2 regions of the Pseudoalteromonas sp. 1_2015MBL_MicDiv genome follow, and region 1 is predicted to be linked to the other one. Evidence: riboswitches for the same ligand, from Rfam matches in the RefSeq annotation. Region 1 holds a riboswitch; the other holds the start of a gene.

The links. Region 1 has a riboswitch for lysine ahead of dapA (4-hydroxy-tetrahydrodipicolinate synthase). Riboswitches for the same ligand answer to the same signal wherever they lie in the genome.
Region 2: it holds a riboswitch for lysine, as region 1 does, so the genes downstream of both, lysC (lysine-sensitive aspartokinase 3) here and dapA (4-hydroxy-tetrahydrodipicolinate synthase) in region 1, are expected to answer to the same signal.

The regions. Positions count from the first base shown of each region.
Region 1 covers NZ_CP012737.1:3,659,453-3,669,906, forward strand. Annotated here, with positions in the region: gene acnB (bifunctional aconitate hydratase 2/2-methylisocitrate dehydratase) at 133-2,730, opposite strand; gene AOR04_RS16390 (OmpA family protein) at 3,023-4,078, opposite strand; gene AOR04_RS16395 (protein adenylyltransferase SelO) at 4,477-5,886, opposite strand; gene AOR04_RS16400 (DNA-3-methyladenine glycosylase I) at 5,895-6,593, opposite strand; lysine riboswitch at 6,785-6,985, shown strand; gene dapA (4-hydroxy-tetrahydrodipicolinate synthase) at 7,176-8,060, shown strand; gene AOR04_RS16410 (2,3,4,5-tetrahydropyridine-2,6-dicarboxylate N-succinyltransferase) at 8,076-8,816, shown strand; gene AOR04_RS16415 (PLP-dependent decarboxylase) at 8,816-10,021, shown strand; gene AOR04_RS16420 (succinylglutamate desuccinylase/aspartoacylase family protein) at 10,027-10,454, shown strand, end outside.
Region 2 covers NZ_CP012737.1:1,541,988-1,552,441, forward strand. Annotated here, with positions in the region: gene AOR04_RS07055 (TonB-dependent receptor plug domain-containing protein) at 1-711, opposite strand, end outside; gene AOR04_RS07060 (peptide-methionine (S)-S-oxide reductase) at 888-1,376, shown strand; gene AOR04_RS07065 (DUF4136 domain-containing protein) at 1,733-2,284, opposite strand; gene AOR04_RS07070 (ATPase) at 2,393-5,170, opposite strand; gene AOR04_RS07075 (condensin complex protein MksE) at 5,167-5,715, opposite strand; gene AOR04_RS07080 (hypothetical protein) at 5,719-6,990, opposite strand; gene nhaD (sodium:proton antiporter NhaD) at 7,213-8,460, shown strand; lysine riboswitch at 8,562-8,734, shown strand; gene lysC (lysine-sensitive aspartokinase 3) at 8,810-10,201, shown strand; gene AOR04_RS07095 (4'-phosphopantetheinyl transferase family protein) at 10,235-10,454, opposite strand, start outside.

The DNA.
Region 1 (10,454 bases):
TATTACTCAACTTAAAAACAACTTAAGGCCAGAGTTAATACAAAAATATAAAAAAAGAAGCATGAACTATCTAATATTTATTTTAGTCAATAAAAAACCCGCCGAAGCGGGTTTTTAAACAAACTTTAAAAATTATACAGCTTGTTGAATAATAACCTTGTCTGCTTTTTTAGTGTAAGCAGGCATACGGTGGAAGTTCAAGTAACGGTAAGTATCTGCAGCCGTTGCATTGATCTTCGCTGCATACTCTTGGTACTCAGCTGGAGTAGGTAATTTACCTAAGATAGCCGCTACAGCAGCAAGTTCTGCTGATGCTAAGAATACGTTTGCACCATTACCTAAACGGTTAGGGAAGTTACGTGTAGAGGTAGACACAACCGTTGCTTTGTCTGCAACGCGTGCTTGGTTACCCATACAAAGTGAACAACCTGGTGTTTCGATACGTGCACCAACACGTCCAAAGATACCGTAGTAACCCTCTTCAGTAAGCTGGTCTTTATCCATCTTAGTTGGTGGAGCAACCCAAAGTTGAGTTGGTAACTGACCTTTAAAGCCATCGAGTAATTTACCCGCTGCGCGGAAATGACCGATGTTAGTCATACAAGAACCGATGAACACTTCGTCGATTTTCTCGCCAGTAACGTCAGATAGTAAGCGCGCATCATCTGGGTCATTTGGAGCACAAAGAACGGGTTCTTTAATCTCAGCTAAATCAATTTCAAGTACATGCTTGTACTCTGCATCAGCATCAGCTTCCATTAGTTCTGGGTTAGCTAACCAATCTTGCATTGCAGTAATACGACGCTCAATAGTACGTACATCACCGTAACCTTCAGAGATCATCCATTTAAGCATAACAATGTTTGACTCTAGGTATTCTGCGATAGATTCTTTAGAAAGTTTAACCGCACAACCTGCAGCTGAACGCTCTGCAGATGCATCTGATAATTCAAATGCTTGCTCAACAGTAAGGTGTTCAACGCCTTCAATTTCTAGTACACGACCAGAGAATTCGTTAATTTTACCTTTTTTCTCAACTGTTAATAAACCCGCTTTGATACCGTAGTAAGGAATTGCATGTACAAGGTCACGTAAAGTGATACCTGGTTGCATTTCGCCTTTAAAACGAACCAAAATAGATTCTGGCATATCAAGTGGCATAACACCCGTTGCTGCTGCGAATGCAACTGCACCCGAACCTGCTGGAAATGAAATACCTAGTGGAAAACGTGTATGTGAATCACCACCAGTACCTACAGTATCTGGTAGTAACATACGGTTTAACCATGAGTGAATTACACCATCACCTGGGCGAAGTGAAACACCGCCACGGTTCATGATGAAATCAGGAAGCGTATGGTGAGTGTTTACATCGATAGGTTTAGGGTAAGCTGATGTATGACAGAAAGACTGCATGGTTAAATCTGCAGAAAAACCTAAACAAGCTAGATCTTTAAGTTCATCACGTGTCATAGGACCTGTTGTATCTTGCGAACCAACAGTTGTCATTTTAGGCTCACAGTATTGACCTGGGCGAATACCTGCAACGTTACATGCTTTACCAACCATTTTTTGCGCTAGTGTGAAGCCTTTGTCAGATACTTCTGTTGCTGTTGGTACTTTAAATACGTCAGTTGGAGCTAGACCAAGTGATGTACGTGCTTTATCAGTTAAACCACGACCAATGATTAGTGGAATACGACCACCAGCACGAACTTCATCTAAAATTACATCAGATTTAAGCTCAAAAGTAGAAATCACTTTATCTGTACCATGTTGCTTAACAACACCTTCGTACGGGTAAATGTCGATTTGCTCGCCCATGTTAAGCTCATCAACATTTAACTCGATTGGTAATGCGCCTGAATCTTCCATTGTATTGAAAAAGATTGGCGCAATTTTATTACCTAGACATACACCGCCAACACGCTTGTTTGGTACGAACGGGATATCATCGCCCATAAACCAAAGTACAGAGTTAGTTGCAGACTTACGAGAAGAACCAGTACCAACAACATCACCTACATATGCAAGTGGTAGGCCTTTAGTTTTTAATTCTTCAAGCTGAGAGATTGGACCTACTTCGCCTGGCTTGTCTGGTGTAATTCCATCACGTTCAATTTTTAGCATTGCTAAAGCATGTAGTGGGATATCTGGACGAGACCATGCATCTGGTGCAGGTGACAAGTCATCCGTATTTGTTTCGCCAGTTACTTTAAATACAGTAACTGAGATCTTTTCAGCAACAGCTGGCTTATTAGTAAACCACTGCGCATTTGCCCAAGACTCAATAATTTGCTTAGCGAATGTGTTACCCGCTTTTGCTTTTTCTTCAACATCGTAGAACGCATCAAACATAAGTAATGTATTTGAAAGGCCTTGAACTACGATTGGTGCAAGTGTTTCGTCATCAAGTAGGTCAATCATTGGTGCGATATTGTAACCGCCCAACATTGTACCTAATAATTCTGCCGCTTTTTCTTTAGAAACAAGTGGAGAATTAGTTTCACCTTTAGCTATAGCTGCTAAAAATCCCGCTTTAATATAAGCAGCATCGTCAACACCCGCTGGTATACGCTGAATAAACAAATCTAAAATGAATTCTTCTTCACCTGCAGGTGGAGTTTTGATTAATTCAATAAGATCAGCAGTTTGCTGAGCATCTAATGGCGCTGGTACGATACCTAACGCGGCACGTTCTTCTACGTGTTTACGATATTCTTGTAGCACAATATTGCCCTCTTGGTGACGTGAAAGTATCCGGTAGCGCTTCAAGCGCAAATAAGTTACCCAATACTTATAGTATTCTAACGCGTAATTATAAAGCTTTTATGGATAGATGAAAATCCATCCAGTTACGCAACTGATTATACCGATTATAAATACTATGAATAGTGGTTGTAGTAAAAACTATTCCCATGAATACTTGTTAAGTAATAATCATTACCATTAACCAATATTAATTTATTACAGACATAAAAAAACCCAGCTCTTGGCTGGGTTTCTATTACAAACTATTTAATTAACGTAAAACTTTAACGTTTTTGATAGTTTTGATATGCGCTTCTACACGACGGTTTTCTGCGTTTGCAGCTTTAGTGTTTGCATCATTTTTAAGACGCTCTTCACCTAAACCAACTGTAGTAATGCGATCTTGAGCAATACCATCAGCAACAAGTTGCTTAGCTACAGCATCAGCACGCTTTTTAGATAACCATTTATTGTAAGTTGCTTTACCTACAGCTGAAGTGTGACCTTCTAAAAGCACTGTTGTACCTGGGTACTCTTTTAAGAACTCAGATACTTTTTCGATATCATTTAAGTACTGAGTAGATACTGCTGATGTATTATTAGGGAAAGTCACTAATAAGCTTACAGTTACTTCTTTATCTTCATATAAAGTACAACCTGTGCCATCAACTGCGTCAGTCATTGGCGTGTTTGGACATCTATCGTCAGCATCTAAAATATTATCATTGTCGCTGTCTGAAGGAGCAACTGCAACTTCAACTACTTCTGGAGCTGGTTTTACTGGCTCAACTGGTGCTGAGTTTTGGCCAAATAAGTAGTTAATACCAATTTTAGCGCCTACATCTGTGTAACCACGGTCAAGACCTTGGTATACAGCTGTTTCAGCATTTACAAATAAACCATCTGTAATGAAATGTTGGTAACCAACACCTGCATTTAAGAATGTGTTGTCATCTACTACGTCCATTTCTTTAATACCGAAAAGACCGTAGAAAGGACCGCCATTTAAATGATAAAGAGCATCAATACCGTAACGCTCGCCATCAATACTGTTGCGGTTGCCAGCAACTTTATCAAAAGCATTAAAATCCATGTCTGCATATTCTAGGCGTGCGCTCCAGTAATCACTGAAACGGTAACCAGCTTCAACACCCCAACCAGTTGATTCATTTACATCAAGACCAGCTTGGGCACGCATGTTTTTCCAAGATGCGTCATAGTAGTCACCAAATGCGCCAATGTAGAAACCTTCTTCTTTATCTGCAGCAAATGTAGATACGCTAGTTGCAGCTAACGCAATTGCGATTGTAAGTGATTTTAATTTCATTGTTTTCTTCCCATTTTAACAATTAAAAATTGTAGCTAATCAATACTAGCTCAATCTGTTTTATACAGACTAACCGAACCTTTGTTAATCAATACTTAACGAATAATAAAGTTTATAAATTTTTTAATGATCTATAACGACATCCAACCACCCATTGTAGGTGAAATTAAAAATATTACCTACTCTGCAAATAATTTATAGTTGTGGTTTTTTTATAAATCGATAGCCTGCGATAAAAACAGGAACAATTCAGTTAAATGCACTTTTATACACAGCAAAACTTACTTATCCTTATAAAATGGATGATAACACTAGAATTTATTTTGCTCAATCAATGAACACTTCTAAAAATGAAAAATGAATATTTATAATCATAAACTTACATCTAAAATTAATAGTTAAGTACCGCAAAAAGTACGATACCCCTGATCACTTTTAGGAGGCGTCTGAAAATCGACAAGCTTATTCACTTCATTATAAGGATTGCTCAGTACTTTTAAAAAATCACTTAATAGCGCACTTGACCCCATTTCGCTGTAGTCAGTAATAATTGATTCAATGATGTGATTGCGTGGTATTACTCGAGGGTTCGCTTTTCGCATTACTGTATAACTATTTCCATCAACCCGGCTTTGCCATTTACATGCCCATTGCGCTAATGCTTCAGGAATAAGCGCTTCCTGTTTTAACGACTCAGTTAATGCATCAAAGGTATTGGTGTAATCGAGTTCATGAACCTTTAATAATGTTAACAATTCTGCAACTAATTTTGTATCGTTTTCATCAATACCGACTAAGCCCAACTTTTTTGCCCACATAACCGTAAATTCAGTATTAAACTGTTCAGCAAAGCTATTTATATGTGGCGTCATTAGCGAAACAGCTTGCTCATCATCGTCATGAATTAGTGGTATAAGACTTTCAGCTAAACGGGCACAGTTCCAGTTAGCCATATTCGGCTGGTTACCAAATGCATAGCGGCCTTGTTTATCAATAGAACTAAATACAGTATCAAAATCAAAACTGTTCATCATGGCACATGGGCCGTAATCAATGGTTTCTCCGCTTACTAGCGTATTATCTGTATTCATTACTCCGTGAATAAAACCAACACGCATCCAGCTCACAATTAGCTTAACTTGGTTTTTAATCACTGCGCCTAAAAAGGCTAAATAGCGCTGCGAACCTGTATCAGTTATTTCTGGGTAGTGTCGCTCTATAGCTAAATCGGCTAAATTTTTAAGCCCTTCAACATCGCCTTGCGTCGCTAAATATTGAAATGAACCAACACGAATATGGCTCGTTGCTACGCGAGTAACGATAGCCCCTGCTTGTGGCGGATTACGGTAAACCGTTTCGCCACTGCCAACAACCGCTAAGCAGCGTGTGGTTTTAACTCCCAGCGCATGCATTGCCTCGCTCATTACGTATTCACGAATAGCAGGACCAAGTGCACAACGCCCATCCCCTCCTCTTGAGTAAGGAGTAGCACCAGAGCCTTTTAATTGAATATCCCACAACTGGTTTTTATCATCATTAATAGCGCCCAGTAAATGCGCTCGCCCATCGCCTAAACGTGGTGAAAAATGTCCAAATTGGTGCCCAGAGTAACCAAGTGCTACTGCAGGAATTGCCTGTTTATCGTTGCCGCTAAAAGTGCTGGCACGCAAATCAGCCGCAACGTTAATATTAAACTCTTTTGCTAAGCTCTCGTTCCACAGCAATAACTGAGGAGAGGCGACACTTGCAGGGAAATCTTCAATCGCGAAGTTTTCCGCAATGTCTGTGTATCTTGGCACTAATTTCATGGTAATTCCTATTGTTGCTGACTTATACCAACACGGTTGTCACCTACGCCATAAGCAACAATTAAGCTCAACTCTTGCATACTTAAGCCACTTTGCTTTTGCATTTCGTTAAAAAAGGCCTGGGCTGCACTCAGTGATTTTTTAGTTTGTAAGCCGCCGTCTATAATTTTATGGGCACGTAAGTAATTCTCTACATCGCGTGATAATAAAAAAGTATCTTTACCAAGTGCTCGCAATGCATAAGGGCCAGTATTTCCGCCTAAACGCGAACCATGCTTTTTTAAATACGCCCATAAACCAATAATATCGTCTGTTGGCCAATTAGCGATAAACTGGCTAAAACTGCCATGTTCCCCTGCTATCTCGTGGATCATGTAAGCATTTTCGGTAATTGTTTTTACTTTTTTATAGTTACGAACAATACGCTCATCAGTAGCTTTTTGTTCCAGCATATCGGGTGGCATCATTAATAACTTATCAACGCTAAAATCCCAAAAAACCTCTCTAAAGCCCGGCCACTTATTATTAATGACTGACCAATAAAAACCGCTTTGAAATACTTTTCGAGTAAATTCTTCAAGCCAATCGTCGTCACTTAACGTGCTTAGTTGTTTTTTAGATAACGGTTTTGCAAGTAATAACTTCAGCATTTTTTCGGAGCCTTTTCGCTCTACAGCTCGCTTATAAATATCGCTAAATTTTTCCATACTAATTAAATACCTCACTACTTATATTGCTAGTGTACGAGAAAAGCACCCAATACGTAACCACTCCCATTATGGATGAATGAATATGCATTTAGTCGCTTGACACCCAGACGGCTAAAATGCTTTAATCGCCGTAATTACCCTATTTAAATTGCTCAGGTTTGTAAGTTTTACTCTACAAACAGGTGCAAAGGGCTAGAAGAGGTGCGTTATTCAGGTAGCGTATGTTAGGAGCGCAAACTCCAGTGAGCATACGTGAGGGGAATTAACGCCGAGAAGTAACCACTTTTGCGAGGTGTTTATTTCGGGCGACTAGGTTGAACCCTAGCGACTGTCACCAATAGCTGCTTATAAAAAGCAGCTTATTAGTTTGGTGGAGAGCTTCTGGTCTTAAATATTAAGGCCGTGCGCCCTATTATTTTAAGCCCATTCGCTCTTCGAATTATTAGTTCGAACGACGTTAATGCGGCTCCTTCCATAAAGCTTTTTAACTCTTCGAATAATATCAATTGCATTAAATTAGTTATCGCTAAAATGATCACGTTTTTAATAAAGTTGGTACAAATTATAAGTTCGTGAGAGATGATCAACAACTTCAATTTAAACGACTACTCATTGTGGACCGCGCTCGTAACGCCATTTGATCAACACGGCGATGTTGACTACAACACGTTAACTAAACTGGTTAGGGATCAAGAAGCGGCGCATAACGGTATTTTACTACTTGGCAGTACAGGCGAAGGCTTGGCGCTAACGCAAAAAGAGCAACAAGCCATTGTTGAACACGTATGCCAGCTAAAACCAGCAGTACCACTCATGGTAGCTGTTGGCGGTAGTAACTTAAAACAACAAATTGAGTGGGTTAACTACTGTAATACATTGCCAATTCATAGCTTTTTACTTGGTTCACCGCTTTATGCAAAGCCCGGCGCTATAGGTCAAACTCATTGGTTTGAAAGCCTACTTAATGCAAGCGATCACCCGTGTATGCTTTATAACGTACCGGGACGAAGTGCTGTTAGCATCCCAGCGGCAACTATTAAAAACTTAAAAAACAATAAAAATTTATGGGCGTTAAAAGAAGCGAGCGGCAGTATTGCTCAGTTTGAAGCTTACCGCCAAGCGGCCCCTAATTTAGCTATTTTTAGTGGCGACGATGCGCTAATGCCTTATTTTGCACAAGCCGGTGCAAAAGGATTAGTGTCGGTAGCTGCAAACGCATGGCCTGAACAAACTCACGAGTTTGTTAAACGCAGTTTAAGTGGTCAACACCCTAATTTATTTGCCCAGTGGTCAAGCGCTATTAATAGCCTATTTGCTGTCGCAAACCCTATTCCCGTAAAGGTACTGATGCATTTGCAAGGTCGCTTAAGCAGCCCGCAACTTCGTCCACCTTTAACACACCTTGAGTTAACTCAAACCGATTGCATCACAACTGCAAACAACACCATTTTATCTTGGCATTAAATACAGGTTTTTATAATGAGCTGGTTAGAACTATTAAATAATTTAGAATCGGGCGCTGTACGCGCAGCATCACAAAACGAAAGCGGCCAATGGCAAGCTAACATAGAAGTAAAAAAAGGTATTTTAGAAGCCTTTAAAAATGGCACTAATACTGAGTTTTCAGGTGGTTTTGTTGATAAACATAACTTAGCTCCGCAAGAGTTTAGCACTGATGATGGCGTGCGAATGGTGCCGGGTGGCTCAAGTGTTCGCCGTGGTGCTTATGTGGCTAAAGGCACGATTATTATGCCACCAGCGTATGTAAACATTGGTGCATATATCGACGAAGGCACAATGGTAGATAGCCACGCATTAGTTGGCTCGTGTGCACAAGTAGGTAAAAACGTACATTTAAGTGCTGCAGTTCAGCTTGGTGGTGTACTTGAGCCAATTGGTGCAAGCCCAGTAGTGGTTGAAGATGACGCATTTATTGGTGCAGGCTGTATTATTGTTGAAGGCGTAGTCATTAAAAAAGGCGCAGTACTTGCCCCTGGCGTGCGTTTATCAGCAACTATTCCAGTATACGATTGCGTAAACGAGCGCCAACTTGATAAAGGCGAGCCAATCCCAGAGTACGCGATTGTAATACCGGGCTCTCGCCCTGCGTCAAACGAATGGGCACGCGAACAAGGCTTAAGCATGTCGTGTGCGTTAATAGTTAAATACCGCGACGAGAAAAGCGATGCATCGTTATTGCTTGAAGAGGTTTTACGATAATGAGCTTTTTGAGCACGCCTATCATAACCGCTGTAAATACTATTACACAACAACTTGATACACCTTTTTTTGTTTACGACCTAGATCAACTAAACACGCATCTTGCGCGTTTAGTTGCGCAAACCGATGTAAAACTGTGGTACGCGGTAAAAGCAAATCCACTGTCTAAAATAATTCAAAGCTTAGACAGCGCTGGCTTTAATTTTGACGTAGCAAGTAAAGGTGAGCTTGAGCAAGTACTCGCACAAGGTATTAGCTCACAGCGCGTGCTCAACACAGGGCCTGCAAAAAGCCCTAAACAAATAAAACACTTTATTGAGCGCGGCGTGCGTATATTCGTAGCAGAAAGCCTCAATCAAGTACGTTGGTTAAACCAACAAGCACAATTACAAAACACGCAGTTACAAGTATTACTGCGTGTGCAATTACGTTGGCCTGAAGGTGAAAAAAACCCTCTGGGCGGCGATAGCCTTACGCCGTTTGGTATGGGTTGTGATGAGTGGCAAGCACTCAATGTAGCTGACTACCCTGCACTTAAGTTTGACGGCCTGCATATTTTTCAGTGGGGCAACATGCTTAGCACGCAAAAGCTAAGCGACTTGTGGTCACAAATGATTGCACCACTTAGTCAACTTGCCAGCGATTTAAATATTAGCCTTAAAATTCTCGATTTAGGCGGCGGCTTAGGAATTCCTTATACACAAAATGAAGCAACGCTTGATTGGGATGACTTAATTGCTGCGCTCGCTAAAATTAAAAATGATGCGGGTGTAGAAGAATTATGGATGGAACTTGGTCGCTATGCCGTGGGCGAATGCGGTCATTACGCAAACCCAGTAGTAGAGCGCAAACAAAACTATAATCAAGAACAAGTAATTTTAAGCGGCGGTATTAATCACTTATTACGCCCTGCTGTTACCAGTCAAGATTTTCCTGCTGCATTACTGCGTGAATCCAGTGCTAAAACTCAAGCGGTCACTTTATACGGCCCGCTTTGTACAGCGCTTGATTGCCTAGGTGAACATAACCTGCCAAGCGATTTAAATGAGCACGACTGGCTAGTGTTTAGCCAATGCGGTGCTTACGGCTTTACCGAAAGTATGCCGTATTTTTTATGCCATGAGCTAGCTGCCGAGTATACCCTGCAAAACGGTACACTTACCTGCGTTCGCCAAGCCGAAAATGCCAGCCACTATTTAAGGTAATAAGCATGAGTAATACAACACACATCAGCCAAGAGAACATTGTAGTAGGGGAAGTTGCAAACGGCTTACCGCTTACAATTCCTGTGTATCGTTTAAAAGGCGATGGTACAGGGCCTAGTGTTTACATTCAGGCCAATATGCATGGCGCTGAAGTGCAAGGTAACGCAGTTATTTTTCAGCTGCTTGAGCAATTAAAACACCTTAATCTTAATGGCGATATTACCCTTGTACCTTATGCAAATCCGATTGGTTGTAATCAAAAATCTGGCGAGTTTACCCTTGGCAGGTTCGATCCGATTACGGGCACTAATTGGAATCGCATGTATCATTACAATAAAAATTTAGTGACACAGTTTGCGCAAAATCATACTCAGTATGACAACGCTACATTAAAAAGTAACTTCAAACAGGCGCTTATTGACGAAGTAGACAG
Region 2 (10,454 bases), 1.8 Mb from region 1:
GGTGTACAAGTTAGGCCAGCCAAAAAACTTATCTTGCGAGCCATAAAATAAATCGGTTTGGCTGTCCTCGCTTGCTAATTGCACGCGAGCTGAGGCGCGCGAAAAGTCATGGTCACCATTATCAATGGTTCCATCACTTTGCGAGTGAGAATACTCACCTTCAAAGCCCAGAGTATAGTTAACTAAACTATCAAGTTGTGTGTTTTTAGCAGCATGAATGCTTTGCAGATTAAAGTCATTTGTGCCAGTACCAAGCGATATACTGCCGCCTGTAATAATTGGTTTCCAACCAAATGAAACCGTACCTACAGAGCTATTCATACCGTAAAGTGCGTTATCGGCACCGGTTAAAACATCTGGGCCGCTTAGCATTTGCGGTGCAATGGGGATTTCAGCAAAATAATGACCAGATTGCGGGTCAAGCAGGGTAGCGCTTCCTACTCTAAAACCGGTGTTTTCGAAAATACCGCCGCGTATAGTTACATCAGCCTGCGCCTCAGCCATATTACGCGATTGTAAATCAACACGAGGGTCATATTCTAAATTAGAAATAGGCGAGTCGAATGTACCTACTGGCAACTTATTTGCAGTGGGTGAGGCCTCAACCGTTATTTTCTCGATTGCCGACTCATCAGATAGCGTATTAGCATTAGCAAATGCAGTAACGCTGCATAATATTGCAGGTATTATAAGGTGTGGTGTGCGATTCATGTGTTTCTCATCATTTTTTATTTGTAGCTGCGGTTACAATTAATTTCAAAGCTTATATTTGAGCATGATAAAATAACTAAATGTAACAGCAGTCATTTTGTGCGCGATTGTACATTAATTTGCTAATAACTGCATTTGATAACCATTTACACTTTATTTATTGGGTAACATTTATAATGGATACGACACAACAAAATACTATTTACTTTGCTGGTGGCTGCCTGTGGGGCGTACAAGAATTTTTAAAGCACTTACCAGGCATAATAAGTACTGAAGCAGGGCGCGCTAATGGAAAAAATGATAATACACAAGGCGATTACGATGGTTATGCCGAATGCGTAAAGGTCATTTTTGATCCAAAAGCGGTTAGCTTAAACGAGCTATTTGGCTTCTTTTTTGAAATTATTGACCCGTATAGCATTAATAAACAAGGGGATGACGTAGGCCCTAAATATCGCACTGCCATTTATAGCAAAAGCCAAGATCATTTAAATGTCGCTAGCAATTATATAAGCCAGCGAAATGATGCTGATAAAATTGTGGTAGGGGTAGAGCTGCTAACGAACTATGTACCAAGTGATCCTGAGCATCAAGACCGTTTAACTAATTACCCTGATGATTATTGCCACATACCGCTTGAGCTATTGCATAAGTATAAATCGTAATTTAGAGTGGAGTAAGGGCATAAAGATAAGTAATTAGAAGCTATCGCTTCTCGCGCAAGCAAGCTTAGTGTCTACAGGTAAAGTTTAATTCGGTGTTTTTGTAGACGTACAGCTTGCTGACGTGACGAGCGCAGCTCGTAATTTAAGGTTGAATATAGCGTTAGGTAAAGGTAAGTAATTAGAAGCTATCGCTTCTCGCGCAAGCAAGCTTAGCGCCTACAGGTAAAGTTTATCCGATGTTTGTTTTGTAGACGTGCAGCTTGCTGACGTAACGAGCGCTTTATTTCAAAAGTCCCAAAAACAAGCACCCATAAAAAAACTCACATATTGTGAGCTTTTTCAAACTAACTTTAAACTTACAGCTGTTTTTGCGGCGGGAAGTTACTTAAAATTTCGCTGACTGTTTTATTAATTGATGCTTCACGTTGTTCTGGCGATTGATTTTTCTTTAAACGGCCTTCTTTTGCGCCGCGCCATACTAGCTGGTTAGATTCACGATCTACAATATCGATAATCAGTGTACCCACTTCGTATTCACGCGCAGTTGTATCGCGTTGAAAACCAGTACCCCAATAACCCCAATGCGGGCGGTAGTTTATATTGAAGTTGTCTACTTCAAGCTCTTTGTCTACCGATGCATGATAGTTAACAAGTACATCAGCATTTGCTGCATCAACTAAGCTCATACCTAATGTTTGGCTAAGCTCTTTATTAACAGCAGCGCGTACACGCTTTTCCATTAGGCCATTAATTTGATAGTTATTTGTATCTTTAGTTAGGCTGGCGTTTTCTACCCAAGCAAATGTTTTAAAATTACTAAAGTTAGCTGATTTATCGTAATCCCAATCTGGGGTTTGTGTACAGGCTGTAAGAAGTGCTAGCGCTGCAACAATAAGTATATTTTTCATTACGTTTGCTCCAATAAAATGCATTAATTTAAAATAACACACATAGTTTAAATGTGTATTATTTAAACGTCCTATATTTTAGTTTAGTTGGTTTGCCTTAACGGCCAATTAATTGTGTTCAACTTCAATCCAATCTTTTTCATCTACCCAGTTTTGTGCACCGTCTTTTACCGAGCGAATAGGCACAATGTAGTCACAACTTATTTGTGGTTTAACTGAGGCAAATATAGGCACAAAACCAAAGCTTAGTGCGGTTTCTATAATTGCTTTTTGATTTTGCGGATCGATATCGGCCGCTTCATCTATATAAATTGGTATACGGTATAGGTTTTGTTCCTGGTCACTTAATAAGTAGCGAATAAACAACATGCCACACAATAACTTAATAGTAATTCGTGTCCCGTTTGAACCCGCCGAATCTATTTTTTCAAAGTGCTCTGTTTCACCTGCACGGTTAACCACTTCAAATCGAATATCAAATAAATCGGTAAGCGTTAAACCCGCTTTATCTGAGGCGAGTTTAATTAAGTGATCTTTCGCTTCGTTTACCGCACTTTCGCTGTACGGTTCTTGGCTCAGTAAATCAAGTGTGTCACCTTGCTCAAACTGATGCGACGTGCTGATAATGGTATCTATACTATCAACCAGCATTTTGCGCGGTATGACGTTAATTTTAAACGCTTGCAGGTTTGAAATGCGGTGCTGGCTTATGCCTTTATTAAAGCTATTCATTTCGCGGCGAAGGCGGTCTAAATCTTCTCGCAAGCCTTTAATAGTTGCGGCCACTTCGGTAAGCGCAACACGAGCTTGGCGTTCAACAGCATCGCGTTCGTTATCAATGTTATGAAACGCGCTAATTAGCTTTTGGTATTTAGTATATTCGTCGTTTTCGTTGTCGAATTTAGTAATACCCGCGTTATATACATGCAAATAGGTGTTGCGTACGTTTATGTCAAAATTACGCAGCTCTTGACAGTCTTTATTAAAGTGATGAACAAGATCGCTTAAGTTATCAAAGTCGACTGTAATATCAATCATATACGGGGTTACTTTACCGCTGTATAAATCAAGCGTGTGGTCAATTCGATCGCTTTTAACTTGGCGTAAGCGCTCAGTTTGGCGATTAATTTGCTCTTGTTTAGATTTAATTAACGAGCGACGATCGGCAATTGAGCCACTATTTTTTTGAATATCTTGCAGGTAGTCGTCAACTTGTTCGCGCTCAGCTAATAACTGCTCTTTTAGCATGGCTTGCGCTTCAACCGACTGCTGCATTATATCAAACTGTTCTAAGCGTTTTAGGGCGCTCTCAGCGCTCATAAGCTCATCGTATAGCGCGTCTTTTTCTTTTTGCTTGTCGGCAACGTTTGCTGCAACATCGCGTTGTTGTTTAAATTCTTTAAGTGAATGCTCAAGTGCACTGAGCTGAGCGGTTAATTGCTCTTTGTTTTCGCCGCTTTGCATTTGCACAGGCGAGAGCTTTTTAAGCTTAATGCTCGCACCTGGCAGAGTTAGTACACCGCCTTTAACGTTTTCGCTAAGTAGCGATAAAAATTCACCAAACGCATCTTCGTCATCAATGGTTATATCGCCATTAGTGGTGGTTGCAAACGAGAGAATATCTGGGTTTAAAATCCGTGATATTTCCTCTACTTCTTTTAACGAGAGGTCTTCGCGCATGCGGGTAAACAAATTAAACTCAAGGTTTTTAAGTTGCAGCTTTAAGCTCTTAATTTGTTTTTGTGTTTCGCTAATGCGGTAGTCAAGCGTATGTAGGCTTTGCCCTTGTGCGCTGGTTATAGAGTGCGAAAGCGACTCGTAATCTTGCTTTAACTGAGTCAGGCTGGTTTTAAGGGTGGCTTTATTTACCAGTTCAAATTCGCTTTTAAGCGCATCGTAATCTAAAAACCACTGCTCAATTTGTGTTTGTCTGCGCTCTATGTCGCGCGATTGCTGTACGTATAGGCTTTGCTTTTGCTCAAACTCGTGTTTTTCGTGCTCTATATCTTCAAGCGCTATACCCAGCTCATTAAGTTGCGATTCTTGATAGGTATCAAAATCAATCAGTGCTTGGTCAATTTTAGGTGCGTATGCGGCTAATTTACCTTTAAGCACGGTTTGGTTTTCAAGCATTGATTCAAGCGCTGCTATTGGCTCTTGCATTGACTCAAGGGCTTTTAATTCGCGTTTTGAGCGATTTACTTTATCAAACGAGCGACGCCATACTTCATAAAAGTCGACTTTAGAGTTCGACATATGACGTTCAAACACGCGTAACATAAAGCGTTTTACGTCGCTTGCGCCTAATTTGTGTAAGTTAAGAATACGTCTAAATATTTCTTTATAAATAGAGGAGTCTTGCACATTATTAAGCGGGATCATTTTTAAGTTAATGTCGCCGTCAAATGGGGTTGCGCCGCCAGTCAGTAGCGCGTTTAGCTCTTGTGCTTTTAACTCAATAGGGTTGTAGTTAAGCGATTTTAAATGGTTGAACAGCTTGGTAAATTTAATAATAGTTTTACCTTGCGTGTACTGCTCTAAATCAAGCTTTCCTTGATAACAAAAGTACTGATGCGCGTAACCGGCAATTTTACCAAGTCCCGCAACGCCTATTACTACCGAGCCATGAGGCAAGTTAGCTTCTAGTAAAATGTACGACTGATCGGATGAAAAATAAAATTTACGAGTTTCATCTAAATCGTGTCCGTCCCATTCGGTTAAGCGCAAATCGTTAATAAGCGGAAACTGCAGAGCGTTAATAACCGAGCTTTTACCTGTGTTATTGGGCGCGCAAATAGAGCTGCTTTTATCAAGCGGGATCACACATTTTGCATAGCCTGCGGTGTTAAGTAGGGCGAGTTTACTCAGTCCGTATAGATTTTTCATTCCTCGTCCTCTGTAATATAGGTTTCTTCGTTTACTTCCATTAATGCATCTATATAGCGGTGAATTGGCGCTTGTAGCATAAAGCCGCCTTCTACTTCACGGGCTAAACCTAGGCGCACCATGCGCAGGTAAACGTCTTTGCGCAAATCAGATCCCGAAAATATCTCAAGCTGATCAAACAAATGTTTGTTAATTTGCACCAGCGTTTGCATAAGCTCTAAATCGTTTACGTCGTCAAACAATGCGCGCATTGGGTCTTTACCCGTATTGGCGTAGTGCTCAATTAAAATGTAAATAGTGAGCGCGATAGCGCGAGATATTTTGCCCATATTGGGTGTACTTTCGTCGCTACCAAAGTAATAAAAGCCACGGCTGTCGTGTTTTAAATCGTTACCCAGGGCGGTAAATAGGGCGGTGTAGTCTTCTATGTGTTGGTCAAGCTCTTGCCACATTACGTTGTCTTGCTCGCAAATGTGATAACCCGCTACTAATTTTTTATTAATGGCTTGTAGATGGGTTAGCTCGTCTAAGTTTATGTGTGTCATGGTTTATTTACCTGCCTTTGGATCTGGCTGAGGCTCTGAATTAAATGGATATAAAGAAAAGTGCTGACCGGCAATTTTTACGCGGGCTTTTTCATCGCTTTGAATTATTTTAATATCGCAGTCGCTGACTAATTTTTGATACAAAAATAGCATTTCGTCGGCATCGAGATCTGGATAGCTTTCGTCTAAAAATTGCAGCAAGGGCTGCGGCTTTTTGCGTTTTTTATTAAAGCGCTTAGCAAAGCTGGTTTTAACATCGTTGTAGTCAGGAATATTAGGCGTAACAAATGCAGGCACGTCTTGCTGGTCAGGCAATTGGTATTCTTCGTGTTCAAATTCAACCAAGCTTGCCATGTAAGCGACAATATGGCGTTGCTGACCAAGCGAGTAGCGCTGCGCGTCACTCACAAAATGTGGCTGCACCGCGCTTAGCATATTGTCTACGCCATTTTTACGCACAAGCCCAAGTACTTTGGCAGCTTGGCGAGTAATTAAGTTATTACGGCGTAGCTCTTCGCGCAGCGGCATAAGCATATCGGCACTTTTACGTAAGCTTTCTCGGCCCATTAAATGCATTTCGAGTATACGGGTACGTAATTGTTCCAACATACGTTTGTCATTATACGCTTTACCTGAGCGCTCAATGTGCAGTATTTGCTTACTTATTTGCTCTTCAATGAGGGTAAAACACGCATGAAATTCACCACGAATATCAACCATTTTAAGCATTGGATCTATGTATTCGTCAAACGCTTCTATTACCGCTTTATAACGCTTTTGCAGCGATTGCACCGCATTATTTGATTTGGCTTGTTCAACAATATTTAAAATAGCGTTTTCGTTGTGCGTATAGAGCTTCATTATTTTACGCACCCGATCATCCATAATGCGGCTGTAGCGGCGTAAGTCGTCAAAGTCTTCTATTTCGCCAGCGTTATCTAGGCGGTTGCCTAAACGAGCTAGGTCCTCTACTAGTACGCTAATTTCTTGTGCTAAACCTAAATGCTCTTCTTGCAGTAAAAACGTAGCAAAATCAGCAATAGCACGATTTATTTCAAGCTGAGAGGATTTAGCCAGCGGAATTAAAATATCTTGGTTTAACAAACGATTTGTTTCTTTATAAATGCGTTCGTTTGACCACGTAGGCTGCTTTTGCTTAATCGCGTTTTGTACGTCTTTTAGGCTAAAGTCAGCCATTTTAAAACGTTTAAATAATAGCTCTAATACACCCCAATGTTCGGTTATGGTGTTTAGCAGCTTTTTAGCTGGGATCATAAGGGGTTACAACATCCTAGTATTTTATTATTGAGTTCTTTTAGAAGACTCATTATTACGTATTTTTAATTAACCTTGTCTGTATATAGTATTCGTTTTTAAGACCATTTAATAATAGTTTTTGCATAGAGGCAGTGCTAAAATTCGCGCCGAAAATAGGCACATGAAATGGAATGTTATTTGTGTGTTCTTTAAAACTATATCAAAGGTTGTTTAACTACCATGGTTTCCTCGATTATTCTAACCCTGATAGCGATTGCATTTTTACTGATCGTTATAGAAGATATAATCCATGTCAATAAAGCTAAAACCACGCTGTTTTTTGGTACGCTTTGCTGGATTCTTCTTTTTATATACCCTCTACACGGGCAAAGCCCCGATACGATTCAACACCTCTTAAATGAAAATATTTTAGAAATTGCCTCATTATGGCTATTTTTAATGGCTGCAATGACCTTTGTAGCGTATTTAAATTCAAAGGGGTTTATAGAAAATATTGTGCACCGTGTTATGCCAAAAAGTATTAGCGAAAAAAAGCTCATGTTTTTGGTGGGTGGTTTTGCGTTTTTGTTTTCGTCGATTTCAGATAACGTAACAGCGACGCTTATATCGCTTGCGGTTGTTATGTCGTTAAAACTTGAACCTAAAAAACTCATTAAATACGCCACGCTTATTGTGTTTGGGGTTAACTCAGGTGGGGTATCGCTAATAACAGGTGACGTAACCACACTAATGATATTTTTAGATGGCAAAGTAACCATTGCTCATTTATTACTACTTATAGCGCCAGCACTTGCAAGCGTTATGTTGCTAGCCGCGTTACTGTCTATCGGTATGAAAGGGCGTGTTGGGTTTGCTGGTGCAGGTAAAACCCGCATTGAAAAAACCGACATTACCATTTCTGTTATATTTTTATCTACCGTAGTGAGCACACTTACGCTGAGTGTAATTTACAGCGTACCGCCTCTATTAACCTTTTTGTTTGGCTTATCAGTGATGTTTTTAGTGGCGCAATTTTTAATGCGCAAAAAAGACATAAACAAAGACATAATCGATTTTGTTCGCGATATAGAATACGACACATTATTGTTTTTTGTAGGTGTACTTTTACTTGTAGGCGCACTTAAAGAAATAGGTATGTTGAGTAAATTTACCGACTTATACACGGTAATGGCACCAGAATACGCAAACTACTTAATGGGCATATTATCAGCAGGGGTCGATAACGTACCGCTTACTGCTGCATTATTAAAAGCCGATATAGTAATGAGCCAACAACATTGGTTGTCGTTTACGTATGCAACGGGCGTGGGCGGTTCAATGCTTATTATTGGTTCGGCTGCGGGCATTATTGCCATGAGCAAAGTTAAAGCACTTACCTTTATGAGCTACTTGCGTTTATCGCTGCATTTATTAATTTGTTACACGGTTGGATATGCGGGCTCGTATTACATGGGCAGTTTTATTTAACTCATAAATTATTAAATGCTTGACAGCTAGACGTCTAAACGATAACTTTCAAAGCCCCGCTACTTAGTGGGGTTTTGTTTTATTAGCCACTGGTTAATAAAGCATTCAGAAGAGGTGCGATACTTAGGTACTTAATGTTAGGCGACGAAAGCCGATGATCATTAAGGAGGGAAGTACTCGCCGAGGAAAATAATGGTACGTCGTCATTGTTTTTCGGTTTATGGGGCTGAATCCTCAAAACTGTCACCAATATAGGTGGAGAGCTTCTGGCAGTGGACTTATCTTCAAGCATTCCTTTGCCAAGTTCTTCTTGTTTTATTGCGGTTTGGATACCGCGAAAGGAGACTAAATGACTACCCAATCAGTGCCACAAACAGTATCAGGCGCAAAATCAGATTACATCGTTGCCAAATTTGGCGGAACCAGTGTTGCAAATTTTGAAGCGATGAGTCGCTGTAGCGAAATTATTGTTGCAGATAAAAGCGTACGTATTGTTGCCGTGAGCGCCAGTGCCGGCGTAACTAATCACTTAGTTGCACTGTGTAAATCAAGCATTACCTCAAGTGAGCGCCAAGAACACATAAACGGCGTGCTTGCTATTCAACAAACTATTTTAGATGAATTATCGCTAGATGCCGATTTAGCGGTTGGCTTTAGCGAAACCCTAAAAGCATTTCAAACATTGGCTCAAGAGCCACTGACAATCGATCAGCAACATGATGAGCTACTTAGCTTTGGTGAGCGTTTATCGTCGTATTTGTTTGCTCAGGTACTGCGTTTACAAGGTTTAAATGCCGATCGCTTTGATGTGCGCAAGGTGCTTAAAACCGACAGCCAATTTGGCAAAGCAACGCCCAACGTTGCAGCCACAGCGCAAGCTGCTAAAGAGCATTTAATTCCGTTATTAGACACTCAAGTAATTGTAACTCAGGGATTTATTGGTAGTGACGAATACGGTCACACCACAACGCTAGGACGTGGTGGTTCAGACTACAGCGCTGCATTATTAGCTGAAGCAATTAACGCTAAAAGTGTGCATATTTGGACCGACGTAGTGGGCATTTTTAGCACCGACCCGCGTTTGTGCGCAAAAGCGACGCCGATTGCACGCTTAAGTTTTGACGAAGCCGCTGAAATGGCAACCTTTGGCGCAAAAGTATTGCACCCAGCGACTATTTTACCAGCAAGCCGTAGCCACATTAACGTGTTTGTAGGTTCTAGCCGAGAGCCTGAGCGAGGCGGTACGTGGATTGAGCGTGAAAAATCGCAGCAACCAGGTATACGCGCAGTAACGCAACGTAAAAACCAAATTTTGCTTACGCTCAAAAGCCCAGAAATGCTACTAGCAAGCGGCTTTTTAGCACGCGTATTTACACTATTAAGTGAATACAATATATCGGTAGATTTGGTAACCACATCAGAAATCAGTGTAGCTATAACGCTTGATAACGCGCAAAACGCCTCGCGCCCAGAGCTTGATCAAGAATGCCTAGATAAGCTTGCAGAGTTTTGCCATGTTTCGGTAGAAAACAACCTAACATTGGTGGCACTTATTGGCTCTGAGATTCAATTACGCCAACACGAAATGAACTTAATGAGTGTACTAAAAGACTTTAACATTCGATTAATTTGTCACGGTGCTAGTAAGCACAACCTGTGCTTTTTAGTAGAGCAAACTGAGTCAGATAACGTAGTACAATCTATTCATAGCCGTTTATTAGAAAACGATTTTGCTGCGTAAATCGCGCTTATTCACGAAAGTGATTTATTAAAGTTACTTAACAAAATCAGTTAATAAAAAGCATCGCCAGTCGGTGCTTTTTTTATGCACCACACTTATATCAAAACAAACATTACTGTCACTGCTATCAGCTACAGTAACGCTATTACTGCAAGCACTGAGCTTTGCACTATGTAATTCGTCAAACACATTAGGGCTAAGTAACTTTGCAATAGGGCGGCTGGTGGCTTTAGCAAGTGACTCTTTTAATGTC